Linked DNA regions of Pokkaliibacter sp. MBI-7. The protein of the gene in region 1 interacts with the protein of each later gene in a pairwise test. Links are inferred from orthologs where the notes say so. Each region holds a gene or a part of one and is shown in the gene's direction. Other genes may lie near its edges.

Evidence for each region.
Region 2: the proteins of trkA (region 1) and ptsN interact in binary tests that used the Escherichia coli proteins (3 or more experiments, as listed by UniProt). The link is inferred for Pokkaliibacter sp. MBI-7 from one-to-one orthologs.

Annotation. Positions count from the first base shown.
Region 1 is NZ_JARVTG010000001.1:2,519,612-2,524,911, reverse strand. What follows is about bases 458-3,281. They hold trkA (Trk system potassium transporter TrkA), read left to right. Parts: upstream 458-1,093; coding sequence 1,094-2,470; downstream 2,471-3,281. Other genes in these bases: QCD60_RS11305 (AAA family ATPase), read right to left, coding at 2,988-3,281; ybaK (Cys-tRNA(Pro) deacylase), read left to right, coding at 2,492-2,959; rsmB (16S rRNA (cytosine(967)-C(5))-methyltransferase RsmB), read left to right, coding at 458-1,054. Also shown: more of rsmB, read left to right, coding at 1-457; more of QCD60_RS11305, read right to left, coding at 3,282-3,617; QCD60_RS11300 (hypothetical protein), read right to left, coding at 3,633-3,911; glyQ (glycine--tRNA ligase subunit alpha), read left to right, coding at 4,503-5,300. UniProt on the Escherichia coli protein: Part of the constitutive potassium transport systems TrkG and TrkH. May regulate the transport activity of TrkG and TrkH systems. Binds to NAD(+) and NADH.
Region 2 is NZ_JARVTG010000001.1:838,820-842,440, forward strand. What follows is about bases 144-3,117. They hold ptsN (PTS IIA-like nitrogen regulatory protein PtsN), read left to right. Parts: upstream 144-1,385; coding sequence 1,386-1,850; downstream 1,851-3,117. Other genes in these bases: QCD60_RS03740 (RNA polymerase factor sigma-54), read left to right, coding at 144-964; raiA (ribosome-associated translation inhibitor RaiA), read left to right, coding at 1,068-1,376; rapZ (RNase adapter RapZ), read left to right, coding at 1,847-2,701; QCD60_RS03760 (HPr family phosphocarrier protein), read left to right, coding at 2,716-2,988. In the rest of the region: more of QCD60_RS03740, read left to right, coding at 1-143; mgtE (magnesium transporter), read left to right, coding at 3,139-3,621. UniProt on the Escherichia coli protein: Seems to have a role in regulating nitrogen assimilation.

The DNA of each region.
Region 1 (5,300 bases):
CACCCGGGTTCCTTCCCATGCAGCCATCAGTCAGACCGTGGAAATCTGCCGCGGGATCGACAAGCAATGGGCTACCGGTCTGGTCAACGGCATTCTGCGCCGCTTTGAGCGCGATCAGGGTGACATCATCGCCACCCTGCAAGGCAAGCCCGAGTTTGATCATGTCCATCCCGGCTGGTTCATTGCCAAGCTGGCCCACGCCTGGCCACAGCACTGGAAAGCCATTCTGGATGCCAACAACGAACGCCCGCCCATGACCCTGAGAGTCAATCTGGCCCATGGCAGTCGTGAGGATTACCTGCAACTGCTACAGCAGGCAGAGATTGCAGCACAGCCTACACCCTTCAGTCCGGTCGGGCTGACGCTGGAACAGCCGGTTGATGTCAACAAACTGCCCGGCTTCAACGACGGCCTGGTCAGCGTGCAGGACGAAGCGGCACAGCTGGCAGCAGGTTTGCTTGCCCCCCAGGCCGGCGAGCGTCTGCTGGATGCCTGCTGCGCCCCCGGTGGCAAAACGGCTCATCTGCTGGAACTGGCCAGCGCCGCAGGTCATGAAGTGGAAGTGGTCGCCATGGATGTTGATCCACAACGCCTGCAGCGTACTCAGGAAACGCTGGAACGGCTGCAACTGGGCGCCGAGCTGATGTGTGGCGATGCGGCAGAACAGGACTGGTGGGATCAGCAATACTTCGATGCCATTCTGGCCGATGTTCCCTGCTCGGCCACCGGTGTCATTCGCCGTCATCCCGATATCAAGGCATTGCGCACCAATGAAGATATTGGCCAGCTGGCCGAGCTGCAACTGCGCATTCTGGCCAATCTGTGGTCGATGCTGAAGCCGGGAGGCCGTCTGGTGTACGCCACCTGCTCGGTATTACCGCAGGAAAACAATCGCATCATTGAACGCTTCAGCCGTGACCACGACGATGTCCAGGTACAGCCTCTGCAGGTCGACTGGGGTATTGAACAGTCCTGCGGTCGCCAGCTGTTTCCGACCTCACAGGGTCATGACGGATTCTTTTACGCCTTGCTGCACAAACGGGCAGCCTGCTGATAACCCCTGCAACAGGCACCATTCGCTGACAGGAACTCTATGAAGATCATCATTCTCGGCGCAGGACAGGTTGGCGGCACACTGGCGGAAAACCTTGCCAGTGAAGCCAACGACATCACGGTGGTGGATACCGATGTCAAACGCCTGCGTGAGCTGCAGGACCATCTGGATATCCGCACGGTGGAAGGCAAGGCCTCCTTCCCCAGCGTTCTGGCTGAAGCCGGCTGTGAAGATGCCGACATGCTGATTGCGGTGACCAACAGTGATGAGGTCAACATGGTGGCCTGCCAAATCGCCAAGACCCTGTTCAAGACCCCGAAGAAAATCTGCCGGGTACGTGAGAGTGATTACCTGACCGAGCGCGAGACGCTCTATGGTGAGAAAGCCATCGCGGTCGACGTGCTGATCAGCCCGGAGCAGGAAGTCACCCGCAGTATTTATCGCCTGATTCAGCACCCCGGCTCACTGCAGGTACTGGATTTCGCCGAAGGCAAACTGATGCTGGTGGCCGTCAAGGCGTTCTATGGCGGCCCGCTGGTAGGGCAGGAAATCGCTCAGTTACGTCAGCACATGCCCAAGGTCGACTGCCGCGTAGCGGCGATTTTCCGCCGGGGAGCGCCGATCACGCCGCAGGGTAATACCGTCATTGAAGTCGATGACGAAGTCTTCCTGATTGCTGCGCGCGAAGATATCCGCGCGGTAATGAGCGAGCTACGCCGCCTTGATCGTCCTTACCGCAAGATTGTCATCGCCGGTGGCGGCAATATCGGTGCCCGGCTGGCCGAACGACTGGAACACAACTATCAGGTCAAGATCATCGAGCGCACCCTCGACCGCTGCCGTCATCTGGCCAACCGCCTCAACAACAGCATCGTCCTGCACGGCAGCGTGTCTGACCGTCAGCTGCTGCTGGATGAAAACATCGAAGACTGTGACGTGTTCTGCGCACTGACCAACGATGACGAGGCTAATATCATGGCATCGATGCTGGCCAAGCGGCTGGGGGCCCGTACCGTCATGACCCTGATCAACAACCCGGCCTATGTCGATCTGGTGCAGGGCGGGGTGATCGATATCGCCATATCACCTCAGCAGACCACCATCGGCACCCTGCTGACCCATGTACGGCGCCACGACGTGGCTGCCGTCTACTCCCTGCGCCGTGGCGCTGCCGAAGCCATGGAAGCCATTGCTCACGGCGATCGTTATTCCTCCAAGGTCGTCGGCCGCACTATCGGCGAGCTGCGCCTGCCACCGGGCACCACCATCGGCGCCCTGGTACGGGGTGACGAAGTATTGATCGCCCATGATGACGTGGTCATTGAAAACGACGATCACGTCATTCTGTTCCTGGTCGACAAGAAATACATTGCCGAGGTCGAGCGCCTGTTCCAGGTCGACTTCACCTTCTTTTGAGTCAATCACAGAGGACGTGCCATGACCCCCGCCATCAAACAGGCAGAAAAGGCCAGGATTGCGTTTGCCGTGCACAGCTACAACCATGATCCGCGCGCCGAATCCTTTGGCGAGGAAGCCGCTGACAAGCTGGGGCTGGCACAGGAGCAGGTGTTCAAGACATTGCTGGCCAAGCTGGATGGCAAACAGCTGGCCGTCGCCGTGGTACCGGTCAACAAGAAGCTGGATCTGAAAGCCCTGGCCACGGTCCTCAAAGCCAAAAAAGCCGATATGGCGCCTCCCGCCGAAGCCGAGCGGGCGACCGGCTACATCGTCGGCGGCATCAGCCCGCTGGGGCAAAAGAAACGCCTGCCTCTGGTCCTTGATAACAGTGCACAGGGTTTTGCCACCATCTATGTCAGCGCCGGCCGCCGGGGTCTGGAAATTGAGCTGGCAGGCGCTGATCTGCTTACCCTGAGTCAGGGGCAGTGGGGCGATATCGCCCGCTAACAACGCGCCTGAGTGCAGCTCACCCGCTTCAGTCCGGGCGATGACGAATCACCTGGCAGGTCAGATTGTCAGTCTCTGGTGGCTCAAAATAAGCACTGATTCGATCAAACATCGCCTCACTGGTCTGGAAGGCATGACTTGCTTCAGCGTTGCGCTGACGTAAGCGAGCCTTGCAGACCTCGTCCCCGGTCTCCAGCACGTGCAGGATAAATTCCGCCTCCGCCTGCTCCGCCAGTGCGGACAGCCATGCCCGCTGTTGACTTGTATTCCCCGGTATATCCAGCACCACATTGATACCTGCTCCCAGCAACGCCAGCACCAGCGGCCGTAGCGCCTCTTTAAGCAGCGCAGCACAACGCACGTAATCGGGCAGGGTATTGATTTGCCCGGGATACAACGTTGCCAGCCAGCGATCCTCTTCCAGTAATATCGCCTGCTGCTGGTGTGCCAGCTGCATCGCCAGGGTCGATTTGCCTGACGCGATCTTGCCACACAGCCCATGCAATTGCGGCCTGATGATGGCCAGTGGGGAAGGCGGGTGTAACAAGGCCGTGCCGTACGAGTTATCCACCACACACAACCACCCGTCGGTGGTATCGAAGCGGAAGACGTAGGTTGCTTCGCGGGTTTTACTCTGAACCTGGCCCTGTGAATCCAAATAGCGCAGTTGAGTCTAAGCCAGTACCAGCGCCGTACCGGCACCTTCAATCACCTTCATCGGCCCCTGTGTGACCTGCAGACTGTGATTAAAATGCCGGGCGACGGCCACGAAGGCTTCAGCAATAGCATGCCTGCCTCTGACCGTCAGGGAGCCCGTTAGTACCAGAGTGGCATCTTCGGCATAGAACGTCAGTAACGATGAAAAGTCTTCGTTACTGATAGCACGGTCGGCCCGAGCAATAAGGTCTAACACGGCGTGCGAATGCATGGCGGTGTGGTGAGTGTCTGACATAACTCCTCCTTGGTAGTAAAAGCCTCAGAGGGAGCAGGGGGAGAGTTTCACATTTTGCCGCCTTCCGAGGCGGGTTGTGAAAGCAATGCGTTTTCAGCCCACCGGACAATGCCAGGAGCGAATAATTCGGGCAGCGGATTGTGGAAGACAGCATTGAGCCATGGTCTTACCTTACGGTAGATAAGGTGCCTGAGGCACACATGTCTCGGAACCCAAACGGCTGACATCAGGAAGATCAAGCTGCAAACGTGATCTCTACACACAACCTTCGCGCGTCCTGAAATATAAAAAAGGTATTATTCCGCAGTTAATTCCCAAGATATCCAAAGCTTATCCACAGACAGAAATTTACAAAATCCACTTAAACTATTGTTTATAAATAATTTTCTATAAAAATACTGTATCTCCATCCAACCCTGTGGATGATTGTCCAGTATTTTTTATGCTGTGGATAACACGAGTGTTGCAGCGCTGGCAAAAACGGTTGTCAAGCCTTGACCCCCGTGCACTTCGCTGCTAGGGCGCAAGCTGCCCATAGTGTATACTGTGGCCACTTTTTTTGGCCAAAACCCACTCTTTCATGGTGATTCTGTGACCAACCCAGCAACTCCTGATATCAGTACGTTTCAGGGCCTGATCCTGGCTCTGCAACAATACTGGGCCGACCAAGGCTGCGTCATTGTGCAGCCGCTGGATATGGAAGTCGGCGCCGGTACCTTCCATCCTGCCACCTTCCTGCGTGCCCTTGGCCCGGAATCATGGCGCTCGGCCTACGTTCAGCCCAGCCGTCGTCCTACCGATGGCCGCTATGGCGAAAACCCCAACCGTCTACAGCACTATTACCAGTTTCAGGTGGTGCTGAAGCCATCACCCGAGAACTTCCAGGAGCTGTATCTTGGCTCTCTGCGTGCACTGGGTCTGGATACCTCCATCCATGATGTACGCTTCGTCGAAGACAACTGGGAGTCCCCCACGCTGGGTGCCTGGGGTCTGGGCTGGGAAGTGTGGCTGAACGGTATGGAAGTGACCCAGTTCACCTACTTCCAACAGGCTGGCGGTCTGGAATGCTATCCGGTTACCGGTGAAATCACCTACGGCCTGGAACGTCTGGCCATGTATCTGCAGGGCGTCGACTCCGTCTATGACCTGATCTGGTGTAAAGCGCCCGATGGCAACATCGTGACCTACGGGGATGTCTATCACCAGAACGAAGTGGAGCAGTCTACCTACAACTTTGAGTACGCTGATGTTCCCACGCTGTTCGCCAACTTCGACCATTACGAGAAGGAGTGCAACAAGCTGCTGGAAGTGGAGCTGCCGCTGCCCGCCTATGAAATGGTGCTGAAAGCCTCCCATACCTTCAATCTGCTGGATGCCCGTCACGCTATC
Region 2 (3,621 bases), 1.7 Mb from region 1 along the record:
GATGGAAAGCCTCAACGAAAACGATGACGAAGACCCTGTAGAAGAAGATGAGCTACTGATGGTTTTACACCATCTGCAGCAATTTGATCCTCCCGGGGTTGCTGCTCGCGACCTAGCTGAATGTCTGACTATCCAGTTGCGACAGCTACCTGTCGAGACACAGTGGCGACAACAGGCTCTGGACATCATTGCGCAGCACCTGAATCTGCTTGGCACCCGAGACTATGCAACCCTGATGCGTCGCACCCGTCTGAGCGAAGAAGAGCTGGCCGCCGTCATTCATTTGATACAGACCCTTAATCCTCGCCCTGGCGCCAGCATTACCTCTGGCGATTCGGAATATGTGATCCCCGATGTGGTTGTCAGCAAGAAAGAAGGTCAATGGCTCATTGAACTGAATCAGGATGCCATGCCCAGGTTGCGTATCAACAATAGCTACGCCAGTCTGATCAAGCGCGCAGACTCAAGTAGCGACAACACCTATCTGAAGAATCAGCTGCAAGAAGCACGCTGGTTTATCAAAAGCCTGCAAAGTCGCAACGACACCCTGCTCAAAGTAGCCACCAAGATTGTTGAATTTCAACTCGACTTCTTTGAAGAGGGCGAAGAAGCAATGCGCCCGATGGTCCTGGCAGACATTGCTCAGGCAGTGGAGATGCACGAGTCCACTATTTCTCGTGTCACAACCCAGAAGTTCATGCACACTCCACGTGGGGTGTTTGAACTGAAGTACTTCTTCTCCAGCCACGTCGGTACATCCGACGGTGGGGAAGCCTCCTCGACAGCAATTCGCGCCATAATCAAAAAGCTGATTGCCGAGGAGCCTCCGAAAAAGCCATTGAGTGATGCCAAGCTGGCTACCCTTCTGGAAGATCAGGGTATCAATGTGGCTCGTCGTACTGTGGCTAAATATCGCGAAGCTATGGGTATTGCCCCATCGAATGAGCGTAAACGTTTGGTTTAAAAGCTAAATTTTTTGACGCAAAAAAAATTTGACGAAGCCTGCAAGCATACGGCTATATTGAGATGCAACCAGCAAACATTCACCGGCAACTCAGGAGAGTGCTATGCAAATAAATATCACAGGCCATCAGCTGGAACTCACCCCTGCTCTCACTGATTACGTTCACAGCAAGCTACAAAAGCTGGAACGTCACTTTGACAACATCACCAACGTTCAAGTCACTCTAAGCGTGGAAAAAACCCGCCAGATCGCCGAAGCCAATGTTCATCTGGCAGGTGGCGAGCTGTTTGCCACCCATGAAAATGGTGATATGTATGCTGCAATTGACGGCCTGGTAGACAAACTGGATCGCCAGCTACTGAAGCATAAAGAAAAGCAAAAAGAACGCAGTCACGGCGTTACGGTACGTTAATCCTCACCTATGCAACTAAACCAACTTTTAACCCAGGCATGCACCATTGAAGGTGCAGCCTGGAGTAGCAAGAAGCGCGTACTGGAACAGGCCAGTGAACTACTGGCCAGCCAGTTCGACCATCTGGATGTTGACGCTATCTACAACGGCCTTCTGAGTAGAGAGCGACTAGGCAGTACAGGCCTGGGTGGCGGGATTGCGATCCCTCACTGCCGCTTACAGGACTGCGACAAGGTCACTGGCGCATTGATACATCTCAAAGACCCTGTCGACTTCGATGCTCGTGATAATCAGCCTGTCGATCTGATTTTCGTCCTGCTTGCTCCCGAAGAAGCTCATGACTCTCATCTGCAGGCATTAGCACGCGTTGCCGGGTTGTTGCAGGATGAAAGCAACCTGCAGCGCCTACGCCGAGCTGGCAGTGCAGAGGCCTTATATCAGACAGCACTGGATATAGCTGCTCAGACATCATGAAACTTTTTATCATCAGTGGTCGGTCAGGATCAGGAAAAAGTACAGCACTCAACGCGCTGGAGGATCTTGGCTACTACTGCATTGATAACCTGCCCGTCGACCTGCTGAAAGCACTGGTCGAGCAGGCTCAGAAGTCTCCCAGCCCTGAGCGTCAGAATATGGCTGTCAGCATTGACGCTCGCAACCTTCCCGGTGGTCTGGGCGATCTTCCAGTGCTATTGCAAGACATCCGCAACATGGGTGTCCACTGTGAAGTGATTTATCTGGATGCTGATGAAAGCATCCTCCTTCAGCGCTTCAGCGCCACCCGCCGTCGTCATCCGCTGACCAATGGACGCATCAGCCTCCAGGAAGCCATTCAGGAAGAGCGAAGACTGCTTCGCCCTATTTCCAACTGTGCCGATCTGACTATCGACACGACTCATATGACGCTGTACGACTTGCGCGATACGATCAAAGTGCGCGTTGCAGGCCGTGCACAGGAGCTGGCGGTATTATTTCTGTCGTTCGGATTTAAGCATGGCCTGCCACTGGATGCAGACCTGGTGTTTGATGTCCGCTGCCTGCCCAACCCACATTGGATTCCATCACTGCGTGGCTTCACAGGGCGTGAGCAACCTGTCATCGACTACCTGCAAAATGAGGCAGATGTGGGCAAGATGCTTGATGACCTGCGTAACTTGTTAGAAACTTGGCTACCATATTATGAACGCAACAATCGTGCCTATATGACGGTAGCCATAGGTTGTACAGGTGGCCAGCATCGCTCGGTTTATATGGTCGAGCAATTAGCCGCTTACTTCACTGCAACTCGGCATCACATCCAGACTCGGCACAGAGAGCTCGATTAACTTCAGGATGCGGCATGCGCGAAGAGAAAATTACGCTTATTAACAAATTGGGCTTGCATGCCAGAGCAACAGCTAAGCTGATCGGTGTGACCACCCGTTTTACCTGCCGGATCCAGATGGGCAAGATCGGCGGCAAGATGGTTGATGCCAAAAGCATCATGTCCGTTATGTTACTGGCGGCCAGCAACGGTACTGAACTCCAGTTCATGCTAGATGGCGAAGATGAGGCACAAGCCTGGGAAGCCATTGCCGCTATGATCAATGATCGGTTTGAAGAGGGAGAATAACCTCCCTAACCCACCAGCTGCTCTCCTCCACTCCTCAATCCCGTTGCCATTGCACTGGCATGAGCGGGATATTCAGATACTATTTCAGCAGTGATCTAGGAACTCAGCCTCTGTGCCCAGCGGTGCAGATCCGCACACCAGGAACGAGCTATGGCCCAGGCCCTGAACCACAGCCAGCTGGAATACCTCAATGCCGCGCTCAGCAGCGGTGAGCTACAACAGGTACGCCGAATGATGAACGGCGGCCTGAAACCCGCCGATGTTGCCCATCTTATCGAGTCTTCCCCACCTAAAATCCGTACCTTGTTATGGAATATGGTCGATCAGGACAACGAAGGGGAAGTCCTGCAATATCTGAGCTTCGACCTGCAGGAGAGTTTCCTGCGGGAAATGAACGCGGAAGAGCTCATTGCCGCCGTTGAGCACCTGGATATCGACGACCTGGCAGACATGCTGCAGCATCTGCCAAGCACGATCATCAGCGAAGTGTTGCGTTCGATGGATCAGCAGGACCGCGAACGTCTGGAACAGGTACTGTCCTACCCCGAGGACAGTGCCGGCGGGTTGATGAATACCGACACCATTACTGTTCGGGCGGATATCTCCATCGACACAGCGCTGCGATACCTGCGC